Regions from separate parts of the Priestia sp. P1_B12_1 genome, predicted to be linked through region 1. Evidence: riboswitches for the same ligand, from Rfam matches in the RefSeq annotation. Region 1 holds a riboswitch; the other holds the start of a gene.

What was found. Region 1 has a riboswitch for S-adenosylmethionine ahead of AC1D0Y_RS27840 (5-methyltetrahydropteroyltriglutamate--homocysteine S-methyltransferase). Riboswitches for the same ligand answer to the same signal wherever they lie in the genome.
Region 2: it holds a riboswitch for S-adenosylmethionine, as region 1 does, so the genes downstream of both, AC1D0Y_RS19010 (phosphoadenylyl-sulfate reductase) here and AC1D0Y_RS27840 (5-methyltetrahydropteroyltriglutamate--homocysteine S-methyltransferase) in region 1, are expected to answer to the same signal.

The regions. Positions count from the first base shown of each region.
Region 1 is NZ_JBFTZR010000025.1:10,531-14,956, forward strand. It holds gene AC1D0Y_RS27830 (FtsK/SpoIIIE domain-containing protein) at 1-891, opposite strand, end outside; gene AC1D0Y_RS27835 (hypothetical protein) at 904-1,203, opposite strand; SAM riboswitch class I at 1,579-1,679, shown strand; gene AC1D0Y_RS27840 (5-methyltetrahydropteroyltriglutamate--homocysteine S-methyltransferase) at 1,761-2,888, shown strand; gene AC1D0Y_RS27845 (catalase) at 3,025-4,426, opposite strand, start outside.
Region 2 is NZ_JBFTZR010000005.1:363,660-368,085, forward strand. It holds gene AC1D0Y_RS18995 (potassium channel family protein) at 1-524, opposite strand, end outside; gene AC1D0Y_RS19000 (VOC family protein) at 592-975, opposite strand; gene cdaS (sporulation-specific diadenylate cyclase CdaS) at 1,073-1,699, opposite strand; SAM riboswitch class I at 2,012-2,114, shown strand; gene AC1D0Y_RS19010 (phosphoadenylyl-sulfate reductase) at 2,369-3,082, shown strand; gene AC1D0Y_RS19015 (inorganic phosphate transporter) at 3,102-4,181, shown strand; gene sat (sulfate adenylyltransferase) at 4,234-4,426, shown strand, end outside.

The sequences.
Region 1 (4,426 bases):
TTGCCTACCAGAGATCCGTACCCGTAAGTTGGCCTTTAATGCTGAATTTAATAAATCTGCATCGGGGCGCTGCATGGCAATAATCGTATGAACACCTAATGCACGACCTTGGCTGGCAAACTGTTGGATCATTTCTACAAGATCTGTTTCTTTCTTCACGATGGACATTTCGTCAATTACCACAACGATCCGAGGAAGCTTAAATGAAAGCCTGCTTATATGTGTTACGCCATGCTCTAACAATAAATCGCCTCTTCGATACATTTCAGCTCGTAATAATGCAAAAGGTTTTCGCATGTCTTTTGCTTCAAAGCAAAGCGCATCCACATGGTCAATCTCATGAAATAAGCCCAAATCGGCTCGTTTAAGGTCCACTAAGACTAAGCGCAAGTCTTCAGGAGAGGAATATTTCACCCACGTGGTGAGGATGACACGCATGAGACTACTTTTTCCAGCTCCAATTTCGCCAGAAATCAGTAAGGTTTCCAAATCCGCAAAATCCCATGAAACAGGGTTTCCATAGATATCTTGACCAATGCATATTGGGAGCTCCATTTTCTCAATATGAGGATGAATGACCTCATAACAATAATTAAGCATTTTAGGTAGGTTTTTGTGATGAACGGTAATACTAAAGTTTTTTAAGCTGCCATTCACTTCAATATTGTTGCCTAATACCTGTCGTAGGGCCCATCTTTTTTTCGTTAAGAGGTCAGGATCAATACCATTCAGTAAGGAAAAAGCATATCGAGTGTAGGTGTGCTGATGATCGATCCGATGGATCTTCGGAAATTGGTAGGAGGTACGATCTCCACGCTTTATGATTCGATAAATCTCTGCTGTACGAAACGCTTTAATAAGCTTTCCACGTAATTTTAGTTTCTCAAACATTTGAAACCCTCCTCAAAACATAAATGTCGCAAAGAAGTAAAATAAGGCCCCATAAAAGGTGACAGGTAAGATAAACCGCATCACCTTTGCGAACTGATCAACAAGATCGATGACACCCCATCGCTCTAGTATTCGTTCGGTGATCGCAATTCCTAAGACAATGCCTCCTATGGTCAAAATAGTGGGGTCAAGCATGGCTAGTGGACTAAAAGGAACAAAGGAATAAGCCTTGAGGGGACGAGGTCTCGTAAGAGGTGGTTTGTGAGGTGGAGAAAAGATTTTTGGAAAGGTAAATCCTTTTGTTTTTCTCATGTTGATACCTTCTTTCACTCTTTTAATTTTTTTGCTTTTGACGTACCTGTTTTTTCAGCTCAAGGCATCCGGTCGCCCCCTTCGCCTCTTCGGCTCAGCTCCCTTACAGATTCCACAAATGGCTTCAACAGGGTTATAAAGCTTGTATTAATGGGGTAGCGATACTGAACTAGCTACTGATTAGATAACGGAGTTACAATACTTTAGATACTATGTAGCTACTGCGGTAAGCTTGCCTGTCCAATCGAAAAATAACAAAGAACCCTTGCTGCAGTAGGTAATGAGGTAAGAGGTGTATTATTTCTGATTTTTCGAATTTTTGTTGACAATTTAAGAAAACAAGTGTAACCTTTTTTTAGTTAAATAAATTGAATATTCTTATCTCGAGAGGTGGAGGGACTGGCCCTAGGAAGCCTCGGCAACAGACTGTTAAAGTACTGTGCCAATTCCAGTAGCAATTTGCTTGAAGATAAGAAGAGAATCCATAACGATTATTAACCTCTTCTTATTTGTAAGAAGAGGTTTTTTATTTTGAAAAGAAAGAAGGAAACAAAACCATGACTAAGACATTAGTGAAGGCTCCATTTAAAGCTGATCACGTAGGTAGTTTTTTACGACCAACTCCCCTCAAAGAAGCAAGAAAAGCGTATGCGAATGGTACAATTAATAAAGCTGATTTAAAATCTGTAGAGGACAAAGAAATTGAAAAGCTTGTTCAGAAGCAAATTGAATTGGGTCTTAAATCGATCACGGACGGTGAATTTAGACGTTCTTGGTGGCATTTGGACTTCTTATCAGGCTTAGAAGGTGTGGAGCAGTTTGAAACAGAATATATCAGCCAATTCAAAGGTGCAAAAACCAAAAATAACGCAATTAAGGTAGTAGGTAAAGTGGACTTCGATCATCATTATATGGTGGAACACTTCACGTTTTTAAAAGAAGCTGTTGAACGACATGGTGATGGAAGCCAAGTCGCTAAATTCTCAATTCCAAGCCCAAACATGTTATTTACTCGAATTCAAGAAGATACATATTACAAGGGAAACAGAGATCAATTTTATCATGATACTGTGGCTGCTTATCAAAAAGCTATTCAAGCCTTTTACGACGCAGGCTGCCGTTATCTACAACTAGATGATACGTCCTGGATTGATTTCGTTTCTGAAGAACGCATCAATGAGGTTGTTGAGAAGCTTGGTATGGATGTAAAAGACATTATCGATAATCGAGTAAGTTGCTTAAATGATGCTATTTCTAAAAAGCCTGAAGATATGCTCATTACGATGCATATTTGTCGTGGAAACTTTAGATCTACGTATATCACAAGTGGTGGCTACGATACTATATCTGATGCTATCTTTGCTAACTTACATGTAGATGGACTTTTCCTTGAATATGATGATAACCGTTCAGGAGATTTTGAACCATTAAAAAGTTTTACACGTAACAATCAAACCGTTGTATTAGGATTGGTAACATCTAAATTCCCTACATTAGAAGATGCTAAGGTCATTAAGCGAAGAATCCAAGAAGCAAGTGAATATATTCCTCTAGAAAACTTGTCATTGAGTCCTCAATGTGGCTTTGCGAGTACAGAAGAAGGAAACGAATTAACAGAAGAAGAGCAATGGAATAAAATTAATCACGTAATTCAAATTGCTCAAGATGTCTGGACAAATAACTAAAGAATGATTTAAAAGATATCTCTCCTGTCAATTAGGAGAGGTATCTTTTAAATCATGAGGTTTTAGGCAAGGTATTCCCTTAAGATTATACTATACCCATACGTCGGTTCCCTATTTTTAAAATGGAGCAATTCACTTAATAAGGATCGACTTCGTGACTTTTCTTTACAGCATCTTCTGTTGCTTCATTTGCAGCTAATGTACCTTGTCCATATTTTGATTTACCTGCTTTACGACCAGGTACCTCACTTGTATTTTTCATATCCTGCATTTCGTGTAGTTTCTTTTCAATACCTTCCTTCACACGTCGACCATATTCTTCATCAGCTTGTGTAAAATGAGAAATCATCGTTTCTTGGATTCGTTTATCACAAATAGCAAGTGCATCCGATAGATTTTTAATCAATTCATCGCGCTCCCAATCTTCAAAACTACGGTATGTGTGACCTGCCTGCCCATAATCGTTAGGACGGTCAATTGGTGCACTCATTGCGGCTGCATTATACGTTGGTTGATGTGGAACACGGTCTTTCTTATTTTCTTCCTGAAAGCCACCAAGCATTGAAGGCTCATAGTTAATATGTGGATTATCCCCAGATTCCTTTGGGTCACGAATATCCATTTGACCGCGCTGCTGATTCGTATGAATAGGCACTTTCGGTGCATTCACAGGTAATTTTAGATAGTTGGCACCTACACGGTAGCGCTGTGTATCTGAATAAGAAAAGGTACGTCCTTGTAGCATTTTATCGTCTGAGAAGTCCATTCCATCCACAAGAACTCCTGTACCGAAGGCGGCTTGCTCGATTTCTGCATGGAAATCCTTTGGATTACGATCTAGAACCATACGGCCCACTGCCAACCATGGAAACTTATCTTCCGGCCAAAGTTTCGTATCATCTAAGGGATCAAAATCAAGCTCTGGATGATAACCATCCTCCATAATTTGTACGAAGAGCTCCCATTCTGGATAATCTCCACCCTCAATTGCTTCGTATAAATCCTGCGTTGCATGTCCCACGTTTTTGGCTTGTATCGTATTTGCCTCTTCTTGTGTTAAGTTCCGAATTCCCTGCTTAGGTTCCCAATGATACTTTACTAGTACAGCCTCTCCCTTATCATTCACCCATTTGTAGGTATTTACACCAGACCCCTGCATGTGACGATACGTCGCTGGAATCCCCCATGGAGAGAATAAAAATGTAATCATGTGGGTAGCCTCAGGTGTACGGGAAACAAAGTCAAACATTCTCTGAGGGTTTGGTACGTTCGAAGCTGGGTCTGCTTTAAACGCATGAATCATATCAGGAAACTTCATTGCATCACGGATAAAGAAAATCTTTAGGTTATTCCCAACTAAATCCCAATTCCCCTCTTCCGTGTACATTTTCACAGCAAATCCGCGTGGATCTCGAGCTGTTTCTGGAGAATCTTTTGCTCCGGCAACTGTGGAGAAACGAACCATCAATGGTGTTTTCTTGCCCGCACCTGAAAATACCTTTGCCCGAGTATATTTCTCTACTGGTTCGTCCCCCACT
Region 2 (4,426 bases), on a different contig from region 1:
TTGGCAAGTTCTAATACTTCATAATGAGAAGGACTTCCTTTAATAAAATGAACGCGATCACAAATCATGGGATTTTTAGTCAGAGAGTCGTCGATAAGAACAATGTCTTCTTTATGAAATGCGTCGCGATAAGACTCTAACACGAGTTTGGCGCGCTCATTCCACCCAACAACGATGAAGTGATCTTTTCCATAAAATTTTAAATTTCCTTCCAAATAAGCGCTCTCAGCGGAAACAGCAATTTTAGAAAGCGTAACAAAATAAGTGGTAATAAATCCCGTTCCGATCAGGACTAAAATAATTGCAGCTAACCTTCCAATCGTAGTGGTCGGAGCAAAATCACCGTACCCTATAGTAGAAATTGTAATAATAACCCACCAAATTCCTTCAAATACATTTCCAAACGTTTGCGGCTCTAGGAAATGTATAAGCATGCCAAAAAGTAGAACAAGGCAGCCGATAATAAAAAGAAGCCGCACTAAAATAGAACGACGGAAAAGTCGAAATAATAGCCATTCCATCATAAAAAAACCTCCAGTGATTAGTCATAGCCACAGTATGACCATTTTTCACTGAAGGTATAAGATATCTTTATCTTTTTACTTCGTAATATTCAATCCATTCTTTGTCTGGACCGTAGAAAAATAAGTATCTTGCTCCATTTGGCAAAGTTACAATGTTTTCTTCCACAAATGAAACACCTGCTGATTTTAAACGCTCAAACTCCTCTTCAATTCCGTCTACCGCCAGCGCAAAATGATGAACTTTACCTTCGTTAGGTAAGCTTGAGTTATACCCTTGAATTAACTCTACGATTACATTGCCTTCTAAACCTAGAAAAGCTAGCTTCAAAGACGGATCGGTATGTGGCAGTGTTTCGATAAGCTCTAATCCCACTTTTTGCGTATAGAACTCAATAGATTCTTCTATATCCTTTACTTGAACGCCTACATGTTCAAATTTTAAAATTGCCATATGCATCACCCGTATCTATAGTATGTAAAAACTATGAAATATATTAAAGAGAAAGGATATAGAAGTCAAGATGGGGCTGCTTATCAGGAAAGGGCTCTTAAATCATATTTTTGCTGGAGTGAATAGGGTAGAGGCTTCCATCAAGAGCAAACGAAATTTTGCCTGTTTCTTCAGATACAACTAAAATTAATGCATCCGATTTTTCCGACATTCCAATGGCTGCACGGTGACGTGTTCCCAATTTTTTGGTCGTTGAAATAATAGACGAGAGAGGTAAAACATTAGCAGCTGAGATAAGCTGATTATTTCTAATTAGGACGGCTCCGTCATGTAAGGGTGTCCCTGGGTAGAACAGTGTCTCAACTAGCGTAGCGCTGACAGGAGCTTGAATAGGCATTCCCTTTTGAATAAGAGGGTCTACATTTTGTTCCCGTTCAATGACAATTAAAGCGCCGTGACGTTTCTCAGAAAGGTTATGAATAGCTAAGGACAGAGCAGCATATTCAAATGTATAAGGCGATAGATAATGACGCAAGTAATAAGAGGCGGCCGTAGCTTGAACATCTTGAAATAACCTTCTCATCTCCTCAAAATCACATAGGATACAATGATCACTCGTATCTAAATGTTTAATTAAATTAGAGGCTTCAGTTGAAATTTGCTGTAAATATGTTCGCACATTATTTTTAATTGTATCGTCTAATTGAAAGGAATGTCTCTCCATCTTATATAGCTCCTATCTGTCAGTCAGTGTTATCTGTAATGTGTGCTAATGTGGGTGAATTATCCGTAAAGCTTATAAATCCCTTATTAATTTTATAGAGAGGTGTTGTGTTTTATTTAGGAAGAGAATATAAAAAGTTGAGGAAAAAGAAAGCGTTTTATAAACTGATATGTTCACGTTTGGTTTAAATTTACATATGTTGTTTTAAATAAAAGTATAGATATTTCTGTGAATTTAAAGTATAGTTTTCTTATCGGATATATGATTTTTAATGTTGACAAATATTCTAAATATGCTAAAATTTTTAAAAAATGCTTATCAAGAGTGGTGGAGGGATCTGGCCCGCTGAACCCCGGCAACCTGCTTAGCAAGGTGCTAATTCCAGCAAAGTGTGTATCATTTTGAAAGATAAGGTAAAAATTTATTGCCTACCCAGTCTTTCAATATGGAAGACTTTTTATTTTGATATAGCGCAAGCGATAATTTAAGGAGGGACATCAATCACTGTAACCCCCGACTTAAAACAAATCTTTGAGCACGTCGAAGAAAAGTAAGAATTAAATAGTTTCGCTGACTAGACACACTAGAGGCGGTTTTATCCAATTCTAGTGGGTAAAACCGTCTTTTTTTATTGGATAACGCGGATAACTAAGAATTGGAGTGAAGAAAATGGCAGACTTATATACGTACGAAAACTGGAGTGATACATTTCCAGAGTTCGACAGTGAAGATGAAACAAAAGGAGCCCTTTCAGCATTGCAGTGGGCGTATGATACCTACGGAGATTCAATTATTTACGCATCAAGCTTTGGTATTGAAGGGATTGTGTTAATTGATTTAATTTCAAAAGTGAAAAAAGATGCTGAAATTGTCTTTTTAGATACGGGCGTTCATTTTAAAGAAACATATGAAGTGATTGATGCAATTAAAGAACGCTTTCCTGATTTGCGTATTCATATAAAAAAACCGGATTTAACGCTTGCAGAACAAGCTGAGAAACATGGAGATGAGCTTTGGAAGAGTCAGCCTAACCTATGCTGTCAAATTCGAAAAATCATCCCATTAAGGGAATCTCTTGCTCCTTATGATGCGTGGATTTCTGGTTTGAGACGCGAGCAGTCTGAATCTCGTGCCAACACGAATTATTTTAATAAAGATGAGAAATTCAAGAAAGTTAAAGTCTGCCCGTTAATTCATTGGTCTTGGAAAGAAGTTTGGCGCTATGTGTATAAGCATGATTTACCATATAACAAACTTCATGATCAAGGCTACCCAAGCATCGGCTGTGAGCCTTGTACCGCACCTGCCTACAATGTAGACGATTTACGTTCAGGAAGATGGGCAGGTACACAAAAAGTTGAATGCGGATTACACGAATCTTAAATACGAAAGAGCTGAATAAATGATGCTTTTATATGTTGCCTTTATCATTGCGCTTTTTTTTGCAATGAATATCGGGGCAAGCGGTGCAGCAGCAGCTATGGGCGTTTCATACGGCTCCGGTGCGATTAAAAAGCGAAGAGTAGCCTTGTTCATCTGTGCTGTAGGTATTGTGCTCGGAGCCATTATCGGAGGCGGCGAGGTGGTAAAAACCATCAGTTCAGGTATCATACCTGAAAAATTGCTGTCAGTAGAATTAGTTATTATCATTCTGGCTGCTGCAACGCTGTCACTCTTTTTCGCGAATTTAATTGGTATCCCTCTATCAACAAGTGAAGTAACGGTTGGTTCAGTTGTTGGAGTAGGAGTAGCTTATCAATCTCTGTATGTGGAAAAACTTTTAGTTGTCATGTCTTTTTGGATTATTGTTCCGCTGGTTTCATTTGTCATTGCTTTTTTGATTGGAAAAGTGATAAAACGCAGAGCGCATAAAAAAGAAGCAGAGGGAAAGTGGAAAAGAGTTTTAACGATTTTAGTTATAGCCACGGGATTCTTTGAAGCCTTCTCAGCTGGAATGAATAACGTGGCAAATGCTGTCGGTCCTCTAGTAGGAGCTGGATTAATGGATGCCACAACGGGTGTCATAGCAGGAGGACTGGCTGTGGCGCTCGGAGCTCTTTTACTAGGCGGCCGAGTTATTGAAACAAACGGAAAAAAAATTACTCGCTATTCTGTAGGAGAAGGGTGCATTATCTCGGGTACTGGTGCTTCTCTTGTTACAGCAGCTTCACTTTTTGGTTTGCCAGTACCGCTTACACAGGTCACTACGTCTTCTATTATTGGAATAGGAGCAGCGAAAACGGGATTCACGAAAGAACAGCGTGAAGTGGTCATTCAAATGTTAAAGGTTTGGGTGGTATCCCCCGTATTTTCACTCGTAATCTCATATGTTCTTGTGAAATTAGTACTTGAAAGCGACTTATATTCATTTGTGGTGCTAGCTAGCGGCTGCATTGCCACAGCAGGTGTTCTAAGCTTAGCTAGAGCGACTAGAAGAAAAAGAGCAAACTTGCAGTCGGAAAAAGAAAAAATGACTGCGTGATTCAAGTGCTTTTTATTATATTGTGTTAATTATTTAAGGAGGATTTTACAAAATGACAACAATTCAAGCACACGGTGGAGAATTAATTAATTTATATCAACCAACATATGACTACACTTCACTAACAAAAGAAATCGAAGTAGATAACATGGCTCTAAGTGATTTAGAACTAATTGGAATTGGTGCTTACAGCCCAATTACAGGATTTTTAGGAGAAAAAGATTATCAATCAGTTGTTGAAAATA